Humidesulfovibrio mexicanus: one gene and its partner. The protein of the gene in region 1 interacts with the protein of each later gene in a pairwise test. Links are inferred from orthologs where the notes say so. Each region holds a gene or a part of one and is shown on either strand. Other genes may lie near its edges.

Evidence for each region.
Region 2: the proteins of mrdA (region 1) and CHB73_RS02080 interact in binary tests that used the Escherichia coli proteins (3 or more experiments, as listed by UniProt). The link is inferred for Humidesulfovibrio mexicanus from one-to-one orthologs.

What each region holds. Positions count from the first base shown.
Region 1 is NZ_FZOC01000008.1:78,449-83,341, reverse strand. The notes cover bases 1-3,000. They hold mrdA (penicillin-binding protein 2), read left to right. Parts: upstream 1-516; coding sequence 517-2,484; downstream 2,485-3,000. Other genes in these bases: rodA (rod shape-determining protein RodA), read left to right, coding at 2,481-3,000; CHB73_RS14610 (hypothetical protein), read left to right, coding at 66-533; mreC (rod shape-determining protein MreC), read left to right, coding at 1-61. Also shown: more of rodA, read left to right, coding at 3,001-3,596; CHB73_RS14595 (ATP synthase F0 subunit B), read left to right, coding at 3,839-4,261; atpF (F0F1 ATP synthase subunit B), read left to right, coding at 4,320-4,865; atpH (ATP synthase F1 subunit delta), read left to right, coding at 4,862-4,893. UniProt on the Escherichia coli protein: Catalyzes cross-linking of the peptidoglycan cell wall. Responsible for the determination of the rod shape of the cell. Is probably required for lateral peptidoglycan synthesis and maintenance of the correct diameter during lateral and centripetal growth.
Region 2 is NZ_FZOC01000001.1:444,129-451,775, reverse strand. The notes cover bases 2,229-5,240. They hold CHB73_RS02080 (penicillin-binding protein 1A), read right to left. Parts: upstream 4,903-5,240; coding sequence 2,554-4,902; downstream 2,229-2,553. Other genes in these bases: CHB73_RS02075 (hypothetical protein), read right to left, coding at 4,957-5,240; CHB73_RS16365 (hypothetical protein), read right to left, coding at 2,229-2,532. Also shown: CHB73_RS02090 (AEC family transporter), read right to left, coding at 1-910; CHB73_RS02085 (PhzF family phenazine biosynthesis protein), read right to left, coding at 917-1,729; more of CHB73_RS16365, read right to left, coding at 1,843-2,228; more of CHB73_RS02075, read right to left, coding at 5,241-5,484; CHB73_RS02070 (KpsF/GutQ family sugar-phosphate isomerase), read right to left, coding at 5,481-6,497; purF (amidophosphoribosyltransferase), read right to left, coding at 6,530-7,647. UniProt on the Escherichia coli protein: Cell wall formation. Synthesis of cross-linked peptidoglycan from the lipid intermediates.

The DNA of each region.
Region 1 (4,893 bases):
AGAGGTGTTGCTGCTCAAGCGCGCGGCGCAGCCGGAAGACACCCGCGCCCTTTGGGAGTAGCCCCATGCTCGCCGCGCTGTGGTGGACGCTTTTTACCGTCTGCGGCATATGGGGACAGGCGCTGGTCCCAGGGGTGGACTTTTTCGCTCCGGGCATGGCCATAAGCCTGCGCTGGCAACGGCCCGCCGTCACCGTGATCCTGGCCATCGTCTGGATGGCCATTCAGGAGGGCGCGGGCGGGCTGGCCTTCGGCTATGGCATTCTATGGTATTTCACCCTGTTCTCCCTGCTCACCCTGGGCCGCTGGCTGCTCGACCCGGACAGCTTCCAGTTCCAGGCGCTCATCGGCCTGGCCTTGGGCGCGGCGCACTTCCTGCTCCTCTACCTCATGGCCGTGCTGGAGCTGCGCGCCTTCCCCCTGAACCGGGTGCTGCTTGAGTGTCTGCTGCAGACGGCGCTCTACCCGGCGCTGTGGTACACGGCGTCCAACCTGTTTCCGGAACGCCTGAAGCGCGATGAAGAACCTGCTTAGCGGCTCCAGCCAGAACATGCCCCGCCACGGGGCCACGCTGCTCCAGTTCCTGGTGCTGGGGCTGTTCTGCCTGTTCCTGGTGCGCCTCTGGTATCTGCAAATCCACCTTGGGCCCGTGTTCACGGAAAAAAGCCGCAACAACCAGCTGCGCATCGAATACCTCTTCGCCCCGCGCGGCTTTCTGCGCGACAGAAACGGCGAACTGCTCGCCGTCAACGAGCCCGCCTTCGCCCTGGGGCTGGTGCGCGAGGACTGCGACGACATTCCCGCAACCCTGGCCAAGGTGTCCGAGCTCACGGACATTCCGCTGGAGCGCCTGCAGGAAATCTACGCCCGCAACAAGCCCAAGGTGAAAAGCTTCGAGCCGCTGGTGCTGGTGCCGGACCTGAATTTCGAGACCATCGCCAAGATCGAGGGCATGAGCGTGCGCTGGCCGGGGCTCGAAATCCTCTCCCGCACGCGGCGCAAGTACAATTACGGACACCTGCTTTCCCACGTCCTGGGCTACGTTTCCGAGGCCAACGAGTCCGAGATGCAGGCGGACCCCACGCTTTCCCTGGGCGACTTCGTGGGCAAGCAGGGGCTGGAGAACCGGCTCGACTCCCGTCTGCGCGGGGCCAAGGGCAAGCGGCTCATCGAGGTCGATGTCACGGGCCGCAGGCTCTCTGAGGAGCAGCAAGGCGAGCCCAAGGCCGGCGAGGAGGTGTTCCTGTCCATCGACCTGGGCCTGCAGCAGTTGGGGCACAAGATGCTGGAGGGCAAGAGCGGCGCGGTCATCGTCATGGACCCCGACTCCGGCGAGGTGCACGCCCTTGTCTCCGAGCCCAGCTACGACAGCAACATGTTCACCAACGGGCTTTCCAGCGCCCAGTGGGCCCAACTGCGCGACGATCCCCTGCACCCGTTGCAAAACCGCGCCACCCAAAGCGTGTACCCGCCGGGATCGGTGTTCAAGCTGATCATCGCGGCCGCCGGACTGCACTACGGCGTTGTTGACCCCAAGGACACCGTGACCTGTACGGGCGAGGTGGCCCTGGGCAGCCACGTGTTCCGCTGCTGGAAACACTCCGGCCACGGCACCGTGGACATGCGCCGCGCCCTGGTGGAAAGCTGCGACGTGTATTTCTACCGCCTGGGCATGAAGCTCGGCGTGGACCGCATGAGCGCATTCGCCAAGGCCTGCGGCTTCGGCTCGCCCACCGGCATCGACCTGCCGCACGAAAAAGGCGGGCTCATCGCCAGCCGCGAGTGGAAGCTCAAGCGCTTCGGGGTGCGCTGGACCAAGGGCGAAGACTTGAACATGTCCATCGGCCAGGGCTACACCGTCACCTCGCCGCTGCAGGTGGCCCGGTACATCGCCGCGGTGCTCAACGGCGGCAAACTGCTCAAGCCCTCGCTCATAAAGGGCGAGCCCGCGACCGTCACCGGCCAAATCCCCCTTACCCCGCAGCAGGCCGAACTGGTGAAGCAGGCCATGGTGGCCACGGTTGAGGATCCGCGCGGCACCTGCCACAGGGTGCTCACTCCGGGCGTCGTGGTGGGCGCAAAGACCGGCAGCGCGCAGGTGGTGCGCCTGACGGAAGAGCTGCGGCGCATGGGCGACAGCGTGCCCTACAAGTACCGCGACCACGCCTGGATGGCCGGATTCGGCGAACAGGGCGGCAAGCGCTACGTGGTGGTGGCCATGGTGGAGCACGGAATGCACGGCGCCTCGGGCGCGGGACCGGTGGTCAAGGCCATGCTCAACGCCCTGTTCCTGGGCAAGCGCGAACTGCCGCCGCAGGACATCGCCGGCGCGGAAAGTCCGGCCGAAAGCCCGGCCGCCAGGCTGGAGGCCGTGGAGACCCAGTTCCCCGAGCCGCCGCAGCCCATGCCGCCAAGCTTTGGCGGTGACCGCCCGGCGCAGGAGCCCCTCCGGCCAGGGCCGAGCGAGCAGGAGGCCCCCCAGTGAGCCCCATCGACCGGCGGGTCTTCTACCATGTGAACTGGAAGCTGGCGGGCCTCATGGCCGCGCTGTTCGCCATCGGCGTGCTGAACCTGTATTCGGCGAGCGGAGTGCGGCTTGACGTGGGGGTTCAGGTGGAGAACTACTACCAGAAGCAGCTCATCTGGGGCGCCATGGGCCTGCTCGGCATGGCGGTGTTCATGGCCTTCGACTACCGCCGCCTGCACGCCGCGGCTTGGCCGCTGTATACGGTGACGCTGCTGCTGCTGCTGGCCGTGCCCATAGCGGGCAAGACCGTGCTTGGCGCGCGGCGCTGGCTCGATCTGGGCCTGTTCAACCTCCAGCCCAGCGAGCTGGCCAAGTTCGCGATGCTGCTGCTGGGCGCGCGGCTGCTTTCCGAAGACTCCGAGCGCTTGCATCTCAAGGAACTCGCCTCGGTCCTCGGACTGGGCCTGCTCCCCGCCCTGCTCATCATCAAGCAGCCGGACCTGGGCACGGGAATGCTGGTGCTGCTGCTGCTCGGCGGTCTGGTGCTGTACCGCGGCGTGCAGCCGTGGCTGTTCCGCACGCTCTGCGTGCTGGTTCCGTTGGTCATGCCGCTGTTCTGGTTCGTGCTCAAGGACTACCAGAAGCGCCGCATCCTCGCCTTCCTCGACCCCGCCACCGACCCGCTTGGCTCCGGGTACCACATCCTGCAGTCGGAAATCGCCGTGGGTTCGGGCAGAGTGTTCGGCAAGGGGTTTCTGGGCGGCACGCAAAGCCAGCTGCGCTTCCTGCCCGAAAAGCACACGGACTTCGCCGTGGCCGTGTTCGGGGAGGAGTGGGGATTCTTCGGCATGACCGTGCTGCTCTCGGTCTTTTGCGCTTTCCTCTACCAGCTCGCCGTGGTGGCCCGCGACGCCAAGGACCCGTACGGCAGCTACCTGGCCGCCGGGGTGTTCTTCTATTTCTTCTGGCAAATCCTCATCAACATGGGCATGGTCATGGGGCTCATGCCCGTGGTCGGCGTGCCCCTGCCCTTCATCAGCTACGGCGGCAGCGCCACCGTGGTGAACTTCTGCCTGCTCGGACTCGTGCTCAACGTGTCCATGCGGCGCTATCTCTTCAAACAAACCTGAGCCCTTTCCCGCGGCCAGGCCGCCACACCCGCCCGGAGCATGGCACAGATTTCACAAAGCAGGGCTGCGGTTCCGCAAATTCGGCGCCTTGCACAATACCCCTACAATTTCGGCATATTGCAAGGGCTCAAGAACCCGAAAAATAGAAAAAAGGCTTTGACAGGGCCAAGGCGGTAGTGTAAGTCCCCTCTGACTTTGGACCAAATTTCACAATCCCAATTCCAAAGCGCTGGGGGCCGTCTATGATAGATCTCGACAAAACGTTCGCGATTCAGCTGGTCAATTTTCTGGTCACGGTGGCGGGGCTGAACGTGTTCCTGATCCGTCCCATTCGGGAAAAGATCAAGGAGCGCAACACGCTCATGGCCGATCAGACGGCCAGCATCGAAAACTTCAACTCCAGCGCCGACGAAAAGCTGAAAAGCTACCAGCAGGCCCTGGACACCGCGCGTCAGCAGGGGCTTGAACTGCGCAAGCAGCTGCGCGCAGAAGGCGCGGGAGAGGAACAGCTGATCATGGCCGCGGCCGGCAAGGAAGTGGCTGCGACCATGAAGGCGAACCAGGACGAAATCGCCGCGCAGGTGGCTGGCGCCAAGAAGGCCCTTTCCGCCGACGTGGAGACATTCGCGCAGAAGGCCACAGCCAAGATCCTTGGCGCGGCCTAAGCCCACAGGCAGAAGGAGGGGGAACACCTTGAAAGTTGCACGGCACACAGTACTGACCTTGATCGGCGTTCTTGCGTTCACGGCGCTGGCCTACGCCAGCGGCGGGGAAGCGGGCGAGGATCACGGGCTGCCCTGGGCCAACTTCGGCTGGCGCATCCTGAACTTCGTCATCTTCATCTTCCTGCTCTACAAGTTCGCCGGGGCCAAGGCCGCGGCCTTCTTCGGCGGTCGCCGCACGCAGATCAGGAAGGATCTTGAGGATCTTGAGCTGCGCAAGGTCGAGGCCGAAAAGAAGCTCAAGGACGTGGAGACGGGCATCCGCAACCTGGAGCAGGAACGGGCCGCCATCCTGGCCGAGGCCAAGACCCAGGGCGACGCCATCAAGGCCGCCATCCTCGAAAAGGCCCACAAGGACGCCGAGGCCATGAAGGCCCAGGCCGTGACCAGCGCCGAGAACGAGGCGCGCGCGGCCTTTGACCGGGTGCGCGGCGAAATCGCCGACCAGGTCATCGAGCAGGCGACAAAGATCGTGCGCGAGAAGCTCACCGAGAAGGATCATGAGCGCCTCGTGGATGAATACTTAACAAAGGTGGTGCTCAATTGAGCGGGAACATCGTCGCGCGCAGGTACGC
Region 2 (7,647 bases), on another replicon or contig:
CCAGCCGCCACAGGGGCAGGGTGACGAAGGACAGGGCCGTGCCCAGGCTGACGACAATCGCCGCCAACTCCGGGTCCAGGCCGTTCTCGGTGGCCAATATGCCCCCCAGGACCATGGGCGGCATGGCGGCTTCGAATATGGTGACCTGCGCCACCAGACCGGTGTTGGCGAAGCCGAATACGGCCACTCCCAGCATGAGAAGCGGGGCGAGCAGGAGCTTGTAGACCAGGGCCAGGGCCAGGGGCGCGGCTGTCCCGCGCGGGGGCTTGATGCAGAGGCCGAGGCCCACGGCCAGCAGGGACAGCGGCACCAGCGTCATGCCGATGTGCCGAACACCGGCAAGCAGCCAGTCCGGCAACGCCACGCCGCGCAGCGCCAGCCCCAGCAGCAGGGCCTGAAAGGGCGGAAAGGCCGCCACCCGCATGAGGGCCTGGCGCACACGTTCGCCCTTGCCCATGTTTTTGCGCCCCAGGGGCGAAAGGTGCGCGGCGAGCAGCACGCCTGGAAGGGCCAGCACCAGCGAGGTGCCGGGGCTGTCGCACAGGAAGGCGACATAGGTGAGTTCGTGGCCGTAGCACGCTTCGATCATAGGCAGGCCGATGAAAATGGCGTTGCTGATGCCCGCGGTGAGCATGAGACAGCCGAAGGTCTCCCGCGAGAGGCCCAGAGGACGCCGCAGGAGTCCGAAGAAGACCCCAGCACCGGCGAAGACCACCCAGGCCATGCTGGCCGGGAGCAGCATTTCGGCGGAAATGGGCATGGTGCGGGCGGCGCTGAAGCACACCGCCGGGGCTGAAAGCTGGATGACCACCCCGGCGACGCAGCGGTCCGCCCCCTGGGGCAGGCGGCCCAGGCGGCGCAGCACAACGCCCAGGGTCAGGCAGCACACGGCGACGAAAAAGCTGTCCATCGAGCCTTACCGCCCCAGCGCCACGATTTCGCCACGCAGGTAGAGGGCCGCGCGACCCGCAATGCGCACCCTGTCGCCAGCCAATTCGCACTCCAGCCGTCCCCCGCGTTTGGACGCCTGCCACGCGCGCAGGCGCGTCTTGCCCAGCCTGGCGGCCCAGAAGGGGGTGAGCAGGCTGTGCGCCGAGCCGGTCACCGGGTCCTCGGGCACGCCCACCTCCGGGCAGAACACGCGGGACACGAAGTCGTATGCTCCGCCTGTTTTGCCCGGCGCGCTGGCGATGTTGCACACGTAGGGCAGCTTGTGGAAGGCCGCGTGGTCCGGGGTGAGCCCGCGCACCACGTCCTCGTCCGCAAAGACGCAGAGCAGGTCGCGCCCTGCGTGGGCCTCAAGCGGGGTGGCCCCGAAGGCGCGGACCATCTCTTCCGTGACGGGCGTTGGGCTGGGCGGCCAGGAGGGGAAGTCGAGGGTCAGGACGCCGTTTTCGTTGGTGACCGCGAGCGGTCCGCTTTGCGAGCGGAACCGCACGCACGGGCCAGTGAAGCCGAGTTCGTTGAACGCCACCCAGGCCGAGGCCAACGTGGCGTGGCCGCACAGGTCGATCTCGAAGGTGGGGGTGAACCAGCGCAGGTGGTAGTCGGCCCCGCTTTCCGGCGGCAGGGGCACGAAAAAAGCCGTCTCGGAGAGGTTGTTCTCCTCGGCGATGGCGAGCAGGGTCTCGTCCGGCAGCCAGGCCGCAAGCGGCACCACTGCTGCCGGGTTTCCCGTGAACGGGCCTTCGGCGAAGGCGTCCACCTGGTAGAGGGGGTACCTAGGCATATTGCTTTCCTTTACCCCAGCGAATTTGGGAAAAATATTTCAGAATAATGAAGCAGTTTCAGTATGTTCTTTGTATGTAGAAGAGTGACGAAGTGTAACTGCTTTGAGGTGGGCTAAGAAGTTTTTGTCTTTTTCAAATTAGCCAATGTTTCTTCAACAGAGCCAATTGGTTTTCCCTCTTCATCGAGTGGGCGTGAGAGCAATTCCTGTGCGTATCGGATGAGCTGTCGCATATTCTCGTCCGTTCCTCGGATGTCTTGGGCACTTTGATGAATCTGCGTTTTGATAACGCTCTCGAAATTGCGACATTCTTTAAGGTAGGTGCGAGGGCGCTCTTGTTCTTCCAATAGTTCTTGGTACCTCTTGAACATGCTTTGGAGTTGCATCGCCGTCCGGTAGGCCAAGAGAAAGAAACCACAGTCAGATTTGTCGAGCTTCCCAATCGCTGGTCCGAGAGTGTAAAGCATAAGCGGTGGGCCAAATTCAGGGATGTAACCCCTTTGCGGGTGGTGCGGCGAATTGAAAGAGGAGTTAAGAATTTTTAGCCCCTCACCACCGTTGTAGATTTCTAAAAGATTAGTGAGCTCCATGTTAAGAGCTTCACGCGTATCCTTGACCTGTTGGATTTCCTTTAGCCTTGCCGCCCTTGCGTTAAGCTCCGCTGCTTTGTAAACGGATTTGAGAGCAAACCTGCCTGACAATAATCCGATAACAACCGTACTAAGAATACCCAGAATGCCAGTGAGCGCTGTTAGTGCGACAGCGTATTGTGTTAAGAAGTCTAGAATACACCGTATGTCCATGGTGATGCTCCCCAATCAATATTAGAAGCCAAGCTTCATAAGGTCCGCATCGCTGGCTGTGGAGTCTCCGGTTTCGGCGGCGCCGACATCGGTCTGCTCGGGCTGGGTTCCCTCCACAAAGGGCAGGAAGTAGCTCTCCGGCGCAGGCTGGCCCTTGGAGCCGATGGCTTGGCTGTTTTCCACCCGCGCCCACACGATGCCTTCAGGCGGCAGGAAGTCGTCGGGCGGGTAGCGGTCCTCCACGGCGCGGCGGTACTCAAGCCAGATGGGCAGGGCCGTGCGGCCGCCGGACCCCTCGCGGCCCATGCTTTGGAGCTGGTCGTAGCCCACGTACACCCCGGTCAAAAGATGCGGGGTGAAGCCGATGAACCAGGCGTCCTGCTCGTTGTTGGTGGTGCCGGTCTTTCCTGCCAGCGGTCGGCCCAGCACCTTGGCCGCGCCGCCGGTGCCCACGTTGATGACCTCCTTGAGCATGGAGGCCATGAGGAAGGCGTTTTGCGGGCTCACCGCCTCCACATATTCGGGCTCGCTCTTGTACAGGGTTTCACCCCAGGCGCTCGTGACGGAGAGCACCAGCCGCGGCTTCACGTAGGAGCCGTCGCGGGCGAAGGCCGTGTAGGCCTGGCAGAGGTTCGTCAGGGTGAGGGCCGAGGAGCCGAGCGCGATGGACAGGTTTTCGGGCAATTCGGATTCTATGCCCAGGGCGCGGGCGCGCTCGATGACCGTGCGCACGCCGATTTTTTGCGCCACCCGGATGGTGACCAGGTTGCGCGACTTGGCCAGCGCGGTGGAGAGCAGCGTGGGGCCGTAGAAGATGTTCTCGTAGTTTTCCGGACGCCAGACGGTGCCTGCTTCCGCGTTGGCGAAGACGATGGGCGCGTCCATGATGACGCTGGCCGGGGTGAGGCCGTTGTCCAGCGCCGCGGAGTACACGATGGGCTTGAAGGACGAGCCGGGCTGGCGCTTGGCCTGTGTGGCGCGGTTGAACTGGCTTTTCTCGAAGCTGAAGCCGCCCACCAGGGCCACCACTTCGCCGGTTTCGGGCAGCATGGACACCAGCGCGCCCTCGGGGCCAGGAGCCCGCTCCAGATTCAGCACGTAGTGTCGTCCGCCCTTGGCCTCGCGCACGGTGGCCCAGACCACGTCGCCCTTGTGGACGATGCGCGACGGATCGCCTGGAATCGGCGCGGCTTCGCCCTTGAGCCCCTTGACGCCGTTACGGCACCACATGGTGGTGCTGGCGGGAATTTCGCCCGTGTTCTGGCCGAAGCGCACCACTGCCTTGTCCTTGGCGCTCTCGGTCACCACCGCGCGCACCCAGGTTCCGGGCTTGATGCTTTCGTCCGTGCGCCCCTCGTCCAGGAAGCCCTGCACCTCTTGCGGCTTGAGCCTGCCAGCCGGGCCTTCCCAGCCCTTGCGCTTGGCCACGTCGCCCAGGCCTCGGCGCATGGCGTTGTCCGCGGCCTGCTGGTGCGCAATGACGCAGGCGGTCTCCACCGTGAGGCCGCCGGTGTACACTTCCTCCTCACCGTACTTTTCGATGAGGAAGCGGCGGACTTCTTCCAGGTAGTAGGCCCCGAGCTTCCAGGAGTTGTCCTCCATGCTCTTGTAGGCCAGCTTCTGCGCCAGGGCGTCGGTGTGCTGTTCACGGGTGATCCAGCCCTGGGAGAGCATCTGGTCAAGCACGTACTTCTGCCGGACCTTGGCCGCCTCGGGGTCGGAGTACGGGTTGTAGCGGCTGGGGGCCTGGGGCAACCCGGCCAGCACGGCCGCCTCGGCCAGGGTCAGGTCCTTCACGTGCTTGCCGAAGTATTCCCGGCTGGCGGCCTCCACCCCGTAGGCTTTGGAGCCAAGGTAGATCTGGTTCAGGTAGATGGTGAGGATTTCGTCCTTGGTGAGGTAGTTTTCCAGGCGATACGCCAGGATGGCTTCCTTGATCTTGCGTTCGAAGCTTTTTTCCGGGGAAAGCAGCAGGCGCTTGACCACCTGCTGGGTGATGGTGCTTCCCCCCTGGCGGATGCCGCCGGCCTTGAGGTTCATGAGCGAGGCGCGGAAGATGGCCCAGGGGTCGATGCCGTCATGCTTGTAGAAGCTGGAGTCCTCCGCCGCCAGAAAGGCCAGGGGCAGGTGTTCGGGCATGTCCTGCAGGCGCACCAGGAAACGCTTTTCCTTGTAGAAGTAGCCGAGCACGCGACCTTCGCGGGAGAGCACCGTGGTCACCAGAGGCGGCTTGTAGTCCGTGATGTTGCGGAAGCCGGGCAGGTCGTGGGAATAGTACCAGAAGGCCAAAGCCGCGCACAGGGCCGCTGCCACGGGCAGCGCCAATATGGCCAGGAACAGTTTTCGCTTGAAGCTGCGGCTCCACCTCATGGATGATGTCCTTTTTCTCGGCGTTGCGGTCTTCTTCGTGGTCTTTTTTGGCATTTACGCGTTCTCCGGCAAGGCCCAGGCCCTGCGCAGCCGCTGATAGAGGTCGAGTATGTCTGCGTTGGACAGGCCCAGGCTGGAAAGCAGCGCGGCCGTTCCTGCGGCTTCCTTCTGGGCCATGCACTGGGAAAATTGGAAATACAGCTGCCGTCCGTCGCGGATCCAAAAGGGGTACAGGCGGCAGTAGTAGGGCCGGGCGGAACGTGGCAGGCGGCAGCCCTGGCGCCCCAGCAGGGCGCAGGCCCCGGCCTTGGTCACGGCCAGCCGGTCATGGAAGCCGCTGGCCGGGAACAGCGCCCGGATGCGCCCCGCCTCGGCCCCGAACAGGCGGCAGAGGTTGTCCACAAAGGCCGAGGTGTTCGCCTGGCGGCAGAAGTGCCGCTCCCTGGCCCCGGCTTCTTCCATTGCGGCGCGCTCCTCGGCCGAGAGCGGGAAGCAGTATTCCTCCAGCCCGGGCTCCAGCGTGCAGCAGGTGCCGCTTTCGGCGGCGCAGCGCGCGCACACATGGTTTTGGGTGTCGGTCATGGCTCCTCTGCGGCGAAGCGCACGCGCCCCTTGCCCAGCAGATCGTGCAGGTGCACCAGTCCGGCCAGGCCGCCGCGCTCGTCGAGCACGGGCAGCACGGTTATCTGTCTGGCCTCCATGAGGTCCAGCACCTGGGCGGCGCTGGCATCGGCTGAAACGCTGCGCGGGTTTTGCGTCATCACTTCGGCCACGGGCCGGGCGGGGTCGAAGCCGCTTTTGCAGAGCATCCGGCGCACGTCGCCATCGGTGAGCACGCCCACAAGGCGGCCGTCCTCCTCGGTCAGGGCCGCAAGGCCGAATCCGCCCGCGTTCAGCGCGGCCAAGGCCTCGGAAAGGGGGGCCGTGTGGCTGGCGATGGGGAGCTGTTCCGTGTGCATGAGGCTGGCGATGTGCTGCGAAAGCCGCGCCCCCAGCGCCCCGCCGGGGTGCACGCGCTTGAAGTCCTTGCTGCCGAAGTCCTTGATGCGCATGAGGCACACGGCCAGGGCGTCGCCCACGGCCAGCGCGGCGGTGGTGCTTGCGGTTGGAGCCAGGCCCATGGGGCAGGCCTCGCGCGGCACGCGCACCTCGACGACCACGTCGCTGACGCGGGCCAGGGTCGAAGCGGCCCCGCCGGTCATGCCCACTATGGCCGCCCCCAGGCTCTTGAGGGCGGGCAGAAGCGTGTTCAGCTCGTCGGTTTCGCCGCTGTTGGAGAGCGCCAGCACCACGTCGCCCCGGCGGATCATGCCCAGGTCGCCGTGCGCGCCCTCCACAGGGTGGAGGAAGAAGGCCGGGGTGCCCGTGCTGGACAGGGTGGCCGCGATCTTGCGGCCCACAAGCCCGCTTTTGCCTATGCCCGTGACCACCACACGGCCCGAGCAACCAGCCAGAAGCGCCAGCGCTTCCTCGAAGCCACCGTTCAACTGGCCGCGCACCGCAGCCAAGCCCTCGATCTCGATGTCCAGCACCTCGCGGGCCAATGCCAGCCAGCCCCCCGGCGGGGGGGCGCCGTTCGTGTGGCGGGGATTCATCTCCGGCCTCCCTTGTCTGCTGCGGCCCCGGCCTAGCCGGTGACCTTGCTCTCGTTCTCCAGACACATCTTGCCCTGGTGGCAGCCTGTGGCGATGGGATAGTTGCCGTCGAAACAGGCCAGGCAGTGGGCGTCCTTCTCGTTCACGGAGTCGAGCAGGCCGGGGACGGACAGGTAGTGCAGGCTGTCCAGGCCGATGAAGCGGGCGATGTCCGGCACGGGGGTCGTGGCCGCGATGAGCTCGCCCTTGCTGGAGAAGTCGATGCCGTAGAAGCAGGGGAAGCGGATGGCCGGGCAGGACACGCGCATGTGGATCTCGCGCGCGCCCAGTTCGCGCAGCTTCTTGACGCGCGTGCGGATGGTGGTGCCGCGCACGATGGAATCCTCGACGATGAGGATGCGCTTGCCCTCGATCATGCTGCGCACGGGGTTCAGCTTCACGCGCACGCTGAAGTTGCGCATGTCCTGGCTGGGCTGGATGAAGGTGCGGCCCACATAGTGGTTGCGGATCATGGCCAGCTCCAGAGGCAGGCCAGAGGCCTGGGAGTAGCCAACGGCCGCGTAGTTGCCGGAATCCGGGAAGGGCATGACGAAGTCCGCGTCGACGGGCGCTTCCTTGGCCAGGGTCGCGCCCATGGTCTTTCTGCGCTCGTACACGCCTTCGTCGAAGACCATGGAGTCGGGCCGCGCGAAATAAATGAGCTCGAAGATGCACTGGCGTTTGGGGGCCTTTTCCAGCAGGCGCAGGCTGGAAAGCCGTCCGCCTTCAACCACGATCATCTCGCCGGGCTCCACCTGGCGGATGTATTCGGCCTCGATGAGGTCGAAGGCGCAGGTCTCGGAGGCGAAGACGTAGTTGTCGTTCAGCCGCCCGATGACCAGGGGGCGAACGCCGTGGGGGTCGCGCACGGCGATGAGCTTGTTGTTGGCGAGAATGAGCAGCGAGTAAGCGCCCCGAACCTTGGCGCAGGCCTTCTGGATGGCCTCTTCGATGGTGCCGCCGTTCAGGTACTTGGCGATCAGGTGCACGAAGACTTCCGTGTCCATGGTGGTCTGGAAGATGGACCCTTCGTTCTCCAGTTCGTGCCGAAGCTCCAGGGTGTTCACCAGATTGCCGTTGTGGCCCACGGCGATGTGCCAGTCCTTGAAGC